4 regions of the Enterobacter cloacae complex sp. 385G4 genome follow, and region 1 is predicted to be linked to each of the others. Evidence: predicted binding sites of a transcription regulator. Region 1 holds the regulator's gene; each other region holds the start of a gene.
The links. The regulator PhoB, encoded in region 1, activates phosphate uptake and scavenging genes when phosphate is short. The targets are predictions, from matches to a motif close to CTGTCATAAAACTGNCNNAT.
Positions count from the first base shown of each region.

Region 2: a site for PhoB is predicted at 1,850-1,869, ahead of glpT (glycerol-3-phosphate transporter). Genes of this name have one in related genera too.
Region 3: a site for PhoB is predicted at 1,627-1,646, ahead of kdgR (DNA-binding transcriptional regulator KdgR). Genes of this name have one in related genera too.
Region 4: a site for PhoB is predicted at 1,402-1,421, ahead of pstS (phosphate ABC transporter substrate-binding protein PstS). Genes of this name have one in related genera too.

Region 1 covers NZ_JBXWDD010000006.1:93,091-96,198, reverse strand. The annotation lists gene phoR (phosphate regulon sensor histidine kinase PhoR) at 1-868, opposite strand, end outside; gene phoB (phosphate response regulator transcription factor PhoB) at 890-1,579, opposite strand; gene sbcD (exonuclease subunit SbcD) at 1,767-2,972, shown strand; gene sbcC (exonuclease subunit SbcC) at 2,969-3,108, shown strand, end outside.
Region 2 covers NZ_JBXWDD010000001.1:1,513,602-1,516,709, forward strand. The annotation lists gene glpQ (glycerophosphodiester phosphodiesterase) at 1-378, opposite strand, end outside; gene glpT (glycerol-3-phosphate transporter) at 390-1,742, opposite strand; gene glpA (anaerobic glycerol-3-phosphate dehydrogenase subunit A) at 1,993-3,108, shown strand, end outside.
Region 3 covers NZ_JBXWDD010000001.1:1,063,032-1,066,139, forward strand. The annotation lists gene AC2FAJ_RS05245 (YebO family protein) at 1-61, opposite strand, end outside; gene mgrB (PhoP/PhoQ regulatory lipoprotein MgrB) at 136-279, opposite strand; gene AC2FAJ_RS05255 (YobH family protein) at 439-678, shown strand; gene kdgR (DNA-binding transcriptional regulator KdgR) at 744-1,535, opposite strand; gene AC2FAJ_RS05265 (MFS transporter) at 1,714-3,087, shown strand.
Region 4 covers NZ_JBXWDD010000005.1:227,125-230,232, reverse strand. The annotation lists gene AC2FAJ_RS15695 (fimbria/pilus outer membrane usher protein) at 1-171, shown strand, start outside; gene stgD (fimbrial protein StgD) at 176-1,252, shown strand; gene pstS (phosphate ABC transporter substrate-binding protein PstS) at 1,510-2,550, shown strand; gene pstC (phosphate ABC transporter permease PstC) at 2,632-3,108, shown strand, end outside.

The DNA of each region.
Region 1 (3,108 bases):
CACGCTCGACGACGCGCAGCATCATTGGCACATCAATGGTGTCATTCAGCGCAAGAGAAGGCGCCGCTTCAATCTTTGACAGCGTCAGCAGCTGCTTCACCAGCCCTTCCATACGGTGCGTTTGCTCGCGCATCGTATGCAGCGCTTTTTCACGCGGCGCGCCTTCCAGGGTTTGCTCCTGCATCATCTCCAGGTAGCCCTGCAGCACGGTCAATGGGGTTCGCAGCTCATGGCTGACGTTGGCGAAGAAGTTACGACGCGCCCCTTCCAGCTGATGCATCTGGGTCACGTCGCGCGCCACCATCAGCCACTGGCGATCGCTGTAGGGCATCACGCGGATTTCCAGATGGCGACCGTTATTCAGCTTCAGATTGTGGGGACGGGTGAAATCACGCTTTTTCAGATACAGCGTGAACTCGGGATAACGCAGAAGGTTAAGGATGTTCTGACCATTGTCGTCCGGCCAGCGCAGGCCCAGCAGCTGTTGCGCAAGCCCGTTACACCAGAAAATAGTTCCTTCTTCTGTCGTCAGGATCACCGCATCCGGCAGCGACTCTGCGCCGCTGCGAAAGCGTTTGATCAGGCTTCCCAGCTCGCGGCGACGCTTTTTATTACGCATCTGCATCTGGTGCAGGCCGTACAGCAGCGGCTCCCAGCTGCCGCTTCCCGGCGGCGGGGTCATACTGCGGTCCACCCACAGCCACCAGGAGAGACGCAGCAGGTTCCAGAAATGCCAGGCTAACAGCCCGGTGACCGCCGCCAGCAGAAACCACGGCAGATGCCCAAGTAAGGCCCCCAGAAGAAGGGCCGGAATACAGCATAAGATCAGTTCAAAGACGAGCCTTTTCCATGACAGACGTTCCAGCACGCGTCACACTCCTGTCATTATTCAGAAACGGGTCGAGAAACGATAACCCGTACCGCGGACCGTCTGTACCATACGATCGTGGCCGCTCAGTTCCAGCGCTTTTCGCAGGCGGCGGATATGTACGTCAACCGTCCGGTCTTCGACATACACGTTAGTTCCCCAGACGTTATTCAGCAACTGCTCGCGGCTGTAAACGCGTTCCGGATGGGTCATAAAGAAGTGCAGGAGTTTAAATTCGGTAGGCCCCATGTCGAGGGGATTTTCGCCGGTCATCACGCGGTGTGACGTTGGGTCAAGGCTGAGGCCCTGCATCTCGATCACCTCTTCGACCGCCATCGGGGAAATACGGCGCATGACGGCCTTAATGCGGGCAACCAGCTCTTTCGGGGAGAAAGGCTTGGTAATGTAATCGTCCGCGCCGGTCTCCAGACCGCGCACGCGATCCTCTTCCTCTCCGCGCGCCGTGAGCATCACCACCGGGATGTCGCGGGTCAGCGCTTCACGCTTCAGATGTTTGATAAACTGCAGTCCGGAGCCGCCGGGCAACATCCAGTCAAGCAGAATCAGATCGGGCCAGGGTTCATTCAGCTGGTTCACCGCGCTGTCATAATCTTCCGCTTCAACCGGCTGGAAGCCATTTTGTTCGAGCACGAAGCACACCATTTCACGAATTGGAGCTTCATCTTCTACGACCAGAATACGTCTCGCCATACTTTGCCCTGTCTTATCTTATTTAAGTTACAAGTTTGTAATGCGGCGCCATTATGCGTCAGATTTATGACAGATTTATGAAAAACAGTACCACTATAAATGGCAAACTGTTGTTTTATTACAGCGGTTATTTTCCTCTCCCTGACAGTTTATAATCGCCCGCATCGTTTTTCGCCACGGATCTCCTATGCGCATACTTCACACCTCGGACTGGCATCTGGGTCAAAATTTTTACAGCAAAAGCCGTGCGGCTGAACATGAAGCGTTCCTGAACTGGCTGCTGGAAACGGCCCGGACGCATGAGGTGGACGCGATTATCGTGGCGGGAGATATTTTTGATACCGGCTCGCCGCCGAGCTATGCGCGTGAGCTGTACAACCGCTTCGTGGTGAATCTGCAGCAAACCGGCTGTCATCTGGTGATTGTCGCCGGCAACCATGATTCCGTCGCGACGCTCTATGAATCCCGCGACATCCTGGCATTTCTCAATACCACCGTCGTCGCCAGCGCAGGGCACGCCCCGCAGATCCTGAAAAAGCGCGACGGGTCGCCGGGCGCGGTACTGTGTCCGATTCCCTTTTTACGTCCGCGCGACATCGTGCAAAGCCAGGCGGGACTGTCGGGCGCGGAAAAGCAGCGGCATTTATTGCAGGCCATCACCGACTACTATCACCAGCAGCACGCGGAAGCCTGTGCCCTGCGCGGTGAACAGGCCATTCCGATCATTGCCACCGGGCACCTCACCACCGTCGGGGCCAGCAAAAGTGACGCGGTCCGCGAGATCTATATCGGTACGCTGGACGCCTTTCCGGCGCAAAACTTCCCGCCCGCGGACTACATCGCGCTCGGGCACATTCACCGCGCCCAGGTCATCGGCGGCTGCGAGCATATCCGCTACTGTGGCTCCCCTATTTCGCTCAGCTTCGATGAAACCGGAAAAGCCAAATCCGTGCATCTGGTGAGCTTTGATGAGGGCAAACTCAGCGCCGTCGAGACGCTGGAAGTGCCGGTCACCCAGCCGCTGGCGGTGCTGAAGGGCGATCTGGCTGCCATCACCGCCCAGCTTGAGCAGTGGCGCGGCGCTGAGCTTAACCCGCCCGTCTGGCTGGATATTGAAATCACCACCGATGACTACCTGCACGATATGCAGCGGAAAATTCAGGCGCTGACCGAAGAGTTGCCGGTTGAGGTGCTGCTGGTGCGCCGCAGCCGCGAGCAGCGCGAGAAAATTCTGCTCGGCGCCCAGCGCGAAACGCTTAGCGAACTGCGCGTAGAAGAGGTGTTCGAGCGCCGACTGTCGCAGGAAGAGATCGATGATGCGAAGCGCGTCAGGCTCAACGAGCTGTTCAGCCATACTCTGCACGCCCTCAATGACGAGGAAGAAAACGCATGAAAATTCTGAGCCTGCGCCTGAAAAATCTCAACTCCCTCAAGGGCGAGTGGAAAATTGACTTCACCGCGGAGCCTTTTGCCAGCAACGGTCTGTTTGCCATCACTGGCGCAACCGGCGCGGGTAAAACCACCCTGCT
Region 2 (3,108 bases), on a different contig from region 1:
GTAGACCTGCACCTTCTTGCCGTTTTCAATCTCAAAGCCTTCGGTAAACTTCAGAGAGCGAATTTCATCCAGGGTAAAGTCGATGGCGTAGTAACGACCGTCTTTGCGCGCGCGGTCCGGGAAACGCTCCGCCACGTCCGTGACGCGGTCAAGATAGTGGTCATGCAGGACCACCAGCTGGTCGTCCTTCGTCATCACCAGATCCTGCTCCAGGTAATCCGCGCCCTGGGCATAGGCCATCGCTTTCGCCGGCAGCGTATGCTCCGGCAGATAGCCGCTGGCACCGCGGTGGGCGATAACGATTTTATCCGCCGCCAGGGCAGAGCCTGTCATCAGGCCTGCCAGCAGCAGGCCGGTGGTTAATGGAGTTAATTTCATCGCAATGCTCCTTATTGACGACGCGCCAGCACTTCCGCGTGGTGACGTTTCTCGCCGATCATCACAACAACCAGCAGCAGAACCGCCAGCACGCTGCCGCCGATCATCACCATAAAGCCGCCGTCCCAGCCGAAGAAGTCAACGGTATAGCCCACGATGGCGCTCGCCGCGACCGAACCGCCGAGGTAGCCAAACAGGCCGGTAAAGCCCGCCGCCGTTCCCGCCGCTTTCTTCGGCGCCAGCTCCAGGGCGTGCAAACCGATCAGCATCACCGGACCGTAAATCAGGAAGCCGATGACGATCATACAGGCCATATCCACACCCGGATTTCCCGGCGGGTTGAGCCAGTACACTACCGTCGCGATAGTCACCAGGGTCATAAAGAAGACGCCCGTCGCACCGCGGTTGCCCTTAAACACCTTGTCCGACATCCAGCCGCAAATCAGGGTGCCCGGGATACCGGCGTATTCATACAGGAAGTACGCCCAGGAGGATTTATCCAGCGCGAAGTGCTTCACCTCTTTCAGGTAGGTCGGGGACCAGTCCAGAATGCCGTAGCGCAGGAGATAAACGAACACGTTGGCGACCGCGATGTACCACAGCAGCTTGTTCGGCAGCACGTACTTCATGAAGATTTGCTTCGCGGTCAGCTCTTCTTCGTGCTTCTCGCTGTAATCATCCGGATAGTCGTTTTTGTACTCTTCAATCGGCGGCAGGCCGCAGGACTGCGGCGTATCGCGCATCAGGGCGAAGGCAATAATCGCCACCAGAATGGCACCAAAGGCAGGCATGTAGAGCGCCGCGTGCCAGTCGTTGAACCAGGCCATCCCCAGCAGGAACAGCAGCGGCGGAATACCGCCGCCCACGTTATGGGCGCAGTTCCACACCGACACGATGCCGCCGCGCTCTTTCTGTGACCACCAATGCACCATGGTGCGTCCGCACGGCGGCCACCCCATGCCCTGGAACCAGCCGCAGAGAAACAGCAGCACGAACATGATGGCAATGCTGGAGGTTGCCCACGGCACAAAGCCCATAAACAGCATCACCGCTGCCGCCAGGATCAGACCGGCAGGCAGGAATACGCGCGGATTCGAGCGATCCGACACGGAACCCATGATGAATTTGGAAAAACCGTAGGCGATGGAGATCCCCGACAGCGCGAACCCCAGATCGCCGCGGGAGAAGCCCTGCTCCACCAGATACGGCATGGCGAGCGCAAAGTTTTTACGTACAAGATAGTACGCCGCATACCCGAAGAAGATCCCGAGGAAGATTTGCCAACGCAGACGGCGGTAGAGAGGATCGATCTCTGCCTCTGGCAGTCGCGCCCGATGCGGCGCAGGTTTGAAGATACTGAGCATAACAGCCTCCGTGGCCTTTCAAAAAATGACCAGGCATCTCGCGCCTGGTTACAGAGGCGGGGATGTTAAAAAAACATGCGGTTTGTTACTGTGAATCAACGCACAGATTGTTACAGAAATATGACAGAATGCGCAAAAAAGCGCATGAAATCACGTTTCAGTTTCGAATTTCGCGCGTTTATGTTCGAAATCAAACAAACCACACAATCTATGTGGCTAAATGCTAAAAAACGAACATAGAGGAAAGGCAATGACAATTCACGATCCACGCTACAGCGATGTGATTATCATTGGCGGTGGCGCAACCGGCGCCGGCATCGCACGCGACTGCGCCCTTCGCGGCTTAAGCGTCACGCTTCTGGAGCGCCACGATATCGCCACCGGCGCGACGGGGCGTAACCACGGCCTGCTGCACAGCGGCGCGCGGTATGCGGTCACCGACGGTGAATCCGCGCGCGAATGTATCGCTGAAAACCAGATCCTCAAGCGTATCGCCCGACACTGCATAGAGCCGACCGACGGTCTCTTTATTACCCTTCCCGAAGATGACCTCGCCTTTCAGTCAACCTTTATAACCGCCTGTACTGCCGCGGGCATTCAGGCTGAGGCCATGGATCCGGCTCTGGCCCGGCGGCTGGAGCCGTCGGTGAACCCGACGCTGATCGGCGCGGTGAAGGTGCCTGACGGCACCGTCGATCCGTTCCGCCTGACCGCCGCCAACATGCTGGACGCCCGCGAGCATGGCGCGCGCATTCTGACCGGACATGAAGTGACCGGGCTTATCCGCGAGGGTCATCGCATCTGCGGCGTGCGGGTGTTTGATACGCAGTACAACGAGCACAGCGAGCTGCACGCCGCCGTGGTGGTCAACGCGGCGGGGATCTGGGGCCAGCGCATCGCGGAATACGCCGACTTATCCATCCGCATGTTCCCGGCCAAAGGTTCGCTGCTGATCCTTGACCACCGCATCAATAACCACGTCATCAACCGCTGCCGCAAACCGTCTGACGCCGACATTCTGGTGCCGGGCGACACCATTTCGCTCATCGGTACGACGTCAACGCACGTTGACTACAGCGACATTGACGTCAACCGGGTCACCGCCGAAGAAGTGGATATTCTGCTGCGCGAAGGGGAAAAGCTGGCGCCGGTGATGGCGCAGACGCGTATCCTGCGCGCCTACGCGGGCGTGCGTCCCCTTGTCGCCAGCGATAACGATCCGAGCGGACGTAACGTCAGCCGGGGCATCGTGCTGCTCGATCACGCCGAGCGCGACGGCATGGACGGGTTTATCACCATTACCGGCGGCAAGCTGATGACCTACCGGCTGATGGCCGAGTGGGCGACCGATGCCGTCTGCCGCAAG
Region 3 (3,108 bases), on a different contig from region 1:
CAACCAAAGAGATCGTCAGGGATGCCATATTTAGCAGCCCTGAATTCAGTAACTCACCCATTTCACCACCTCAATAAAAACGTCTATTTTACCACTGGCGCGAAGGAAGGAAATCACCTGAAGAAAAAATGCGTGCTACCACGGAATAAACTTATTGATTGCGCAAACGCCGCTAAAAAACTGTACATCCTGATCGCACATCACGTTGATAGTCTGCGTCCACAACACCACGCACGCTATCAGCACGATAATCAGAATCACCCAGCGTATTTTTTTCACTCCACACTCCGTTTAAAGACCTGATATGACCAGGTTATCACGGTTATCTTAAACAAGGACTAACTGTAGCGCCATCAGGCTCTTTTCAGAATCCTGCACTTGTTTCATTACGTAAACCGGTTAGGCTAGCATCATGATAACAATGATAAAGAGGTAATAATGCGCTTAATTATTCGTACAATTGTTGCACTGGCGATACTCTGGATTGGCCTTCTTTTAACGGGTTATGGCGTGCTGGTGGGAAGCACCGAAAACGCCGCAGGGTTAGGCATTCAATGTAAGTATTTAACAGCACAGGGAGTCAGCACGGCGCAGTATCTCCATTCGGATAGCGGGATCATTGGGTTAACCAACTGCCCGGTACTGCGTAAGACCTCCGTCGTGATTGATAATGGCTGAGCCACAGCGTTTACGACAAATAAAAAACGCCGCAAAGATGCGGCGTTTTTTTATGCTAACCGGGGTTAGAACGGATAGTCGTGGTAACCCATCTGTTCAGAAATCTTACGCGCGGCGGTATGCAGAATAGCCACGTACTCGTGCAGGCGCTCTTCCGAGAAGCGAAGCGTTGGGAAAGAGATGCTCAACCCTGCGATCACGACGCCAAAACGGTCAAACACCGGAACGCCAATACAGCGCAGCCCTTCTTCCTGCTCTTCGTTATCTTCGCCGTACCCTTGCTCACGCACCTTGTCGAGCACCGTTAATAACTCATCGGTGTTAGTAATGGTGCGTTCAGTGCTGCGTTTGTACTCCACGCCATCGAGGATCTGTTTAACTTCTTCACGATCGCGCCACGCCAGCAGAACCTTACCGATTGCCGTGCTGTAAAGCGGGTTGCGACGACCAATGCGCGAATACATACGCAGGTTATACATGGAGTCAATTTTATGGATGTAAACAATACTGTCTTCATCCAGCGCGCCCAGGTGGATAGTCTCTTTGGTCAGGCGGGAGATCTCGCGCATCTGAATATCCGCGCTACGGATCAGATCCACGTTTTGCAATGCCCGGGCACCCAGTTCAAACAGTTTCAGCGTCAGAGAATATTTTTCAGATTCGCCTTCCTGTGCAACGTAACCCAGTGATTTCATGGTTTGCAAAAAGCGGTAAACGGTGCTTTTCGACATCATCACGCGCTGTGACAACTCTGTGATACCAATTTCACGCTCTTCCCCGAGCGCCTGTAAGATGCCAAACACCTTCAGCACGGAAGAAACTGAATCTGGCTGTTTATCCAAATCCGCAATTGCCATTTACCACCTCATAGAGAGTGTTTTATAAAAATCAGAACCGGTTTTTATTATAAATTCCCGTCATGTTACCTGCAATCAATCCGCGTTTACTTCGTTACAAATCTGCGACATAAAACGGTGTTAACGATGCTAAAATAGTTACCCTGAGAATAATTTCACTCTGAGCTATTTATCCCCGATGGAAAAGAACCTTTCCGATGGCCTGCCTTTGCCCCAGCGGTATGGCGCTATCGCTACGATTATTATTGGTATCTCAATGGCCGTTCTTGACGGCGCGATTGCGAACGTTGCCCTTCCCACCATTGCCACCGATCTGCATGCTTCCCCGGCCAGTTCGATATGGATTGTTAACGCCTATCAGATTGCGATTGTGGTTTCCCTGCTCTCCTTTTCTTTTCTGGGCGATATGTTCGGCTACCGTCGGGTATATCAGTGCGGGCTGGTGGTATTTACCTTTACATCACTGCTGTGCGCCCTTTCGGACTCTCTGCATACGCTGACGCTGGCGCGCATCGCGCAAGGTTTTGGCGGCGCGGCGCTGATGAGCGTCAATACGGCGCTAATCCGCCTAATTTATCCGCACCGCCATCTGGGCCGCGGCATGGGGATAAATTCGTTTATTGTCGCGGTCTCTTCTGCCGCCGGGCCAACGATTGCAGCGGCCATTCTTTCTGTCGCCTCGTGGCAGTGGCTGTTCGCCATAAACGTGCCGCTGGGTATCGTGGCCATCTTCTTTGCCCTGCGATTTCTCCCCGCTAACGGCCCGAAAAGCACCATGCCGCGCTTTGACGTAGCAAGCGCGGTGATGAATGCGCTCACCTTTGGTCTGCTGATTACCGCCCTGAGCGGTTTTGCGCAGGGTCAATCCCTGATGCTAACCGCCGTGGAGCTTGTTGCCCTGCTGGTGACGGGCTTCTTCTTTGTTCGCCGCCAGCTTTCCCTGCCGGTGCCCTTACTGCCGGTCGATCTGCTGCGTATTCCCCTCTTTTCGCTTTCCATCTGCACCTCCGTCTGCTCATTCTGCGCCCAGATGCTGGCTCTGGTTTCTCTGCCCTTCTTCCTGCAAAGCGTGATAGGACGTTCCGAAGTGGAGACCGGGCTGCTGTTAACCCCCTGGCCGCTGGCGACGATGGTGATGGCCCCCCTGGCAGGTTATTTAATAGAACGTGTACATGCCGGTTTGTTGGGCGCGGTGGGGCTGGCCGTGATGGCAACAGGTCTTTTCGCGCTGGCGCTGCTGCCATCATCGCCAGGGGATCTGGACATCATCTGGCGCATGATCCTGTGCGGAGCCGGGTTTGGCCTGTTTCAGTCCCCCAACAACCACACCATTATTACCTCTGCACCGCGCCACCGCAGCGGAGGTGCCAGCGGCATGCTGGGGACCGCGCGTCTGCTGGGGCAAAGCACCGGTGCGGCGCTGGTTGCCCTGATGTTTAACCTTGCCGGGCAAAACGGCAACCACGTTGCGCTTCTCACCGCAGGCGCCCTTGCCACCCTTGCAGCCATCGTCAGCGGGTTGCGCGTGACCCAACCCGGCGTTCAGGCATAAAAAAAGCCGGGCGGAGTGTTC
Region 4 (3,108 bases), on a different contig from region 1:
GGCATTGTCGGGGATAACGGCGATGTCTACCTTTCCGGTATGCCGGAAGACGGTACGTTTTCACTGAACTGGGGAAAGGGGAATGCCAGTCGCTGCACGGTGCATTACCACATTAACAAGCCGACAGGTGTCGAGCTGGTTCAGACAACGGCAGTTTGCCAACAGGAATAGCGCGATGAAATTGGGTTTGAAAAGGCTGTTTGTTGTAATGACGCTTTTATTCAGTACATGGAGCAAGGCTGCGCTTGCGGGGGATGGGATCTGCCATGCAGTAGGTGGAACCTATCTCTACAATCTGAATGTGAATAATCAGCAAATACCGGCTGATAAAAATAAAGCGGGTATGGAGATAAGAGATCTGGAGACCCTAACGTCCCCCACGACCTATAAAGTTGAATGTAATTGCCTGACGCGCTATACCACCGTCTTTCGAGAGATTTACTATACGGCCACTTCGCCTCTGAACGTCGATACGACGAGAAACGGTTATACCTACTACAGACTGAATGACAACTTGAGTATTGCCTCCTCGATTCATGTATTGGGACGTAACTTTATTCCCGTACCCTTTTCTGCGGAACCAAATCGCGTAACCTCCGGTATGTACTGCTATGCGGATGGCGAAGAAGGCAACCAGGCGATACTGGATACGGGATCGGAGATCAAGCTGTCATTTCTGGTTAACAAACCTTTTATCGGCAAGGTCACGGTACCCGGCACGATCGTCGCGGATCTGTACGGCGGAATAAACACACAATCCTCTTTGGCGAGTACCGAAAAGCTGGCAGAAATCCGTATTTCGGGTGATATCGTCGCACCGCAAAGCTGTGAGATTGCGTCGGGGCAGTCGCTGGAAATCGATTTTGGTAAAATTCCTTCTACGGCGTTTTCTGCGGTGCAGGGCACGCCCGTTTCCAGCCACAAGGTGACCAAAACCATCCTCGTCCAGTGCACCGGAATTAGGGATGAAAATATCGTCTACTCTTCCCTTCATGCCGATCCGGTTGACTCCAGCGCGACAATGATGAAAGTCAACGGTAATGATGATGTCGGGATTGTCATTTATGACAAGGCCGACCGCGCGGTGAATGTGAACGGCGGCAGCATGAGTATGGACAGGGGGCCGAACAATCAGGGGGCAGAAACCAACTCGCTGACGTTTTCCGCGGCGCCAGCCAGTGCGACAGGCGCTCAGCCCAGGCCGGGGACCTTTGACGCCTACGCCACCATCACGCTGGAGATCGCCAACTGAATAAACACAGGGGCGAAATGTTTCCGCCCCTGTTACATATTACAGTCATTGTCATTTTTTCCATTCTGAACCACACTTCCTTTCATCATGATGCTTTAGTGAAAAATAAAATCATGTGTTTATTCATGAGGTTAACGTGCAGGCATGCATTGTCATAAAACTGTCATATTTCGTACATTTATCTGTCACCTGTTTGTCCTATTTTGCTCATCGTAGCCACTTAAACAATGATTTACGAAATCCTTGCAGGAGACATTATGAAAGTTATGCGTACCACTGTCGCAACTGTTGTCGCCGCGACCTTATCCATGAGCGCTTTCTCTGTATTCGCAGCAGCAAGCCTGACAGGTGCCGGTGCAACCTTCCCTGCGCCGGTGTATGCCAAATGGGCGGATACCTACCAGAAGGAAACCGGCAACAAGGTTAACTATCAGGGTATCGGCTCCTCCGGTGGCGTTAAACAAATTACCGCGAATACCGTTGATTTCGGCGCATCTGACGCTCCGCTGTCTGATGAAAAACTGAATCAGGAAGGCCTGTTCCAGTTCCCGACCGTGATCGGCGGCGTTGTGCTGGCCGTTAACATCCCTGGCCTGAAATCAGGCGAGCTGGTGCTGGACGGCAAAACCCTGGGTGACATCTACCTGGGCAAAATCAAAAAATGGGATGACGAAGCCATCACCAAACTGAACCCGGGCGTTAAGCTGCCTTCGCAGAACATTGCTGTGGTTCGTCGTGCTGATGGTTCCGGTACCTCCTTCGTGTTCACCAGCTACCTGGCAAAAGTGAACGAAGAGTGGAAATCGAAAGTCGGCTCCGGCTCTACCGTTAACTGGCCAACCGGTCTGGGCGGTAAAGGTAACGACGGCATCGCTGCCTTCGTACAGCGTCTGCCTGGCTCTATCGGTTACGTAGAATACGCTTACGCTAAGCAGAACAACCTGGCTTACACCAAACTGGTTTCTGCTGACGGCAAACCGGTTAGCCCAACTGAAGAGAACTTCGCTAACGCAGCGAAAGGCGCTGACTGGAGCAAATCCTTCGCACAGGATCTGACTAACCAGAAAGGCGACAACGCGTGGCCAATCACTTCTACAACGTTCATTCTGATTCACAAAGATCAGAAGAAACCAGAGCAAGGTACTGAAGTGCTGAAGTTCTTTGACTGGGCATACAAAAACGGCGGCAAACAGGCTAACGACCTGGATTACGCCAGCCTGCCAGACAGCGTGGTTGAGCAGATTCGTGCTGCATGGAAAACCAACGTGAAAGACAGCAGCGGTAAAGCATTGTATTAATTTAGCATTCTGACGAAAATGGCGGGTGGCGCTTGCGCTTACCCGCCGATTTCGTAAACGCGTTTAACAGAAGAGTGATTTATGGCTGCAACCAAGCCTGCATTTAACCCTCCGGGTAAAAAAGGTGACATGATTTTCGGCGCGCTGGTCAAACTGGCTGCGCTGATTGTGCTATTGCTGCTGGGCGGCATTATCGTGTCTCTGATTTTCTCCTCCTGGCCGAGCATTCAGAAATTCGGTTTCTCTTTCCTGTGGACCAAAGAGTGGGACGCGCCGAACGATATCTACGGTGCGCTGGTGCCGATTTACGGTACGCTGGTGACCTCGTTCATCGCCCTGCTGATTGCGGTTCCGGTAAGCTTCGGTATTGCGCTGTTCCTGACGGAGCTGGCGCCGGGCTGGCTGCGTCGCCCGCTGGGTATTGCCATCGAACTGCTGGCGGCCATCCCAAGTATCGTATACGGCATGTGGGGCCTGTTTATCTTTGCGCCGCTGTTTGCCACGTACTTCCAGGAGCCGGTAGGTAATGTTCTCTCCGCTGTTCCGTTTGTGGGAGCC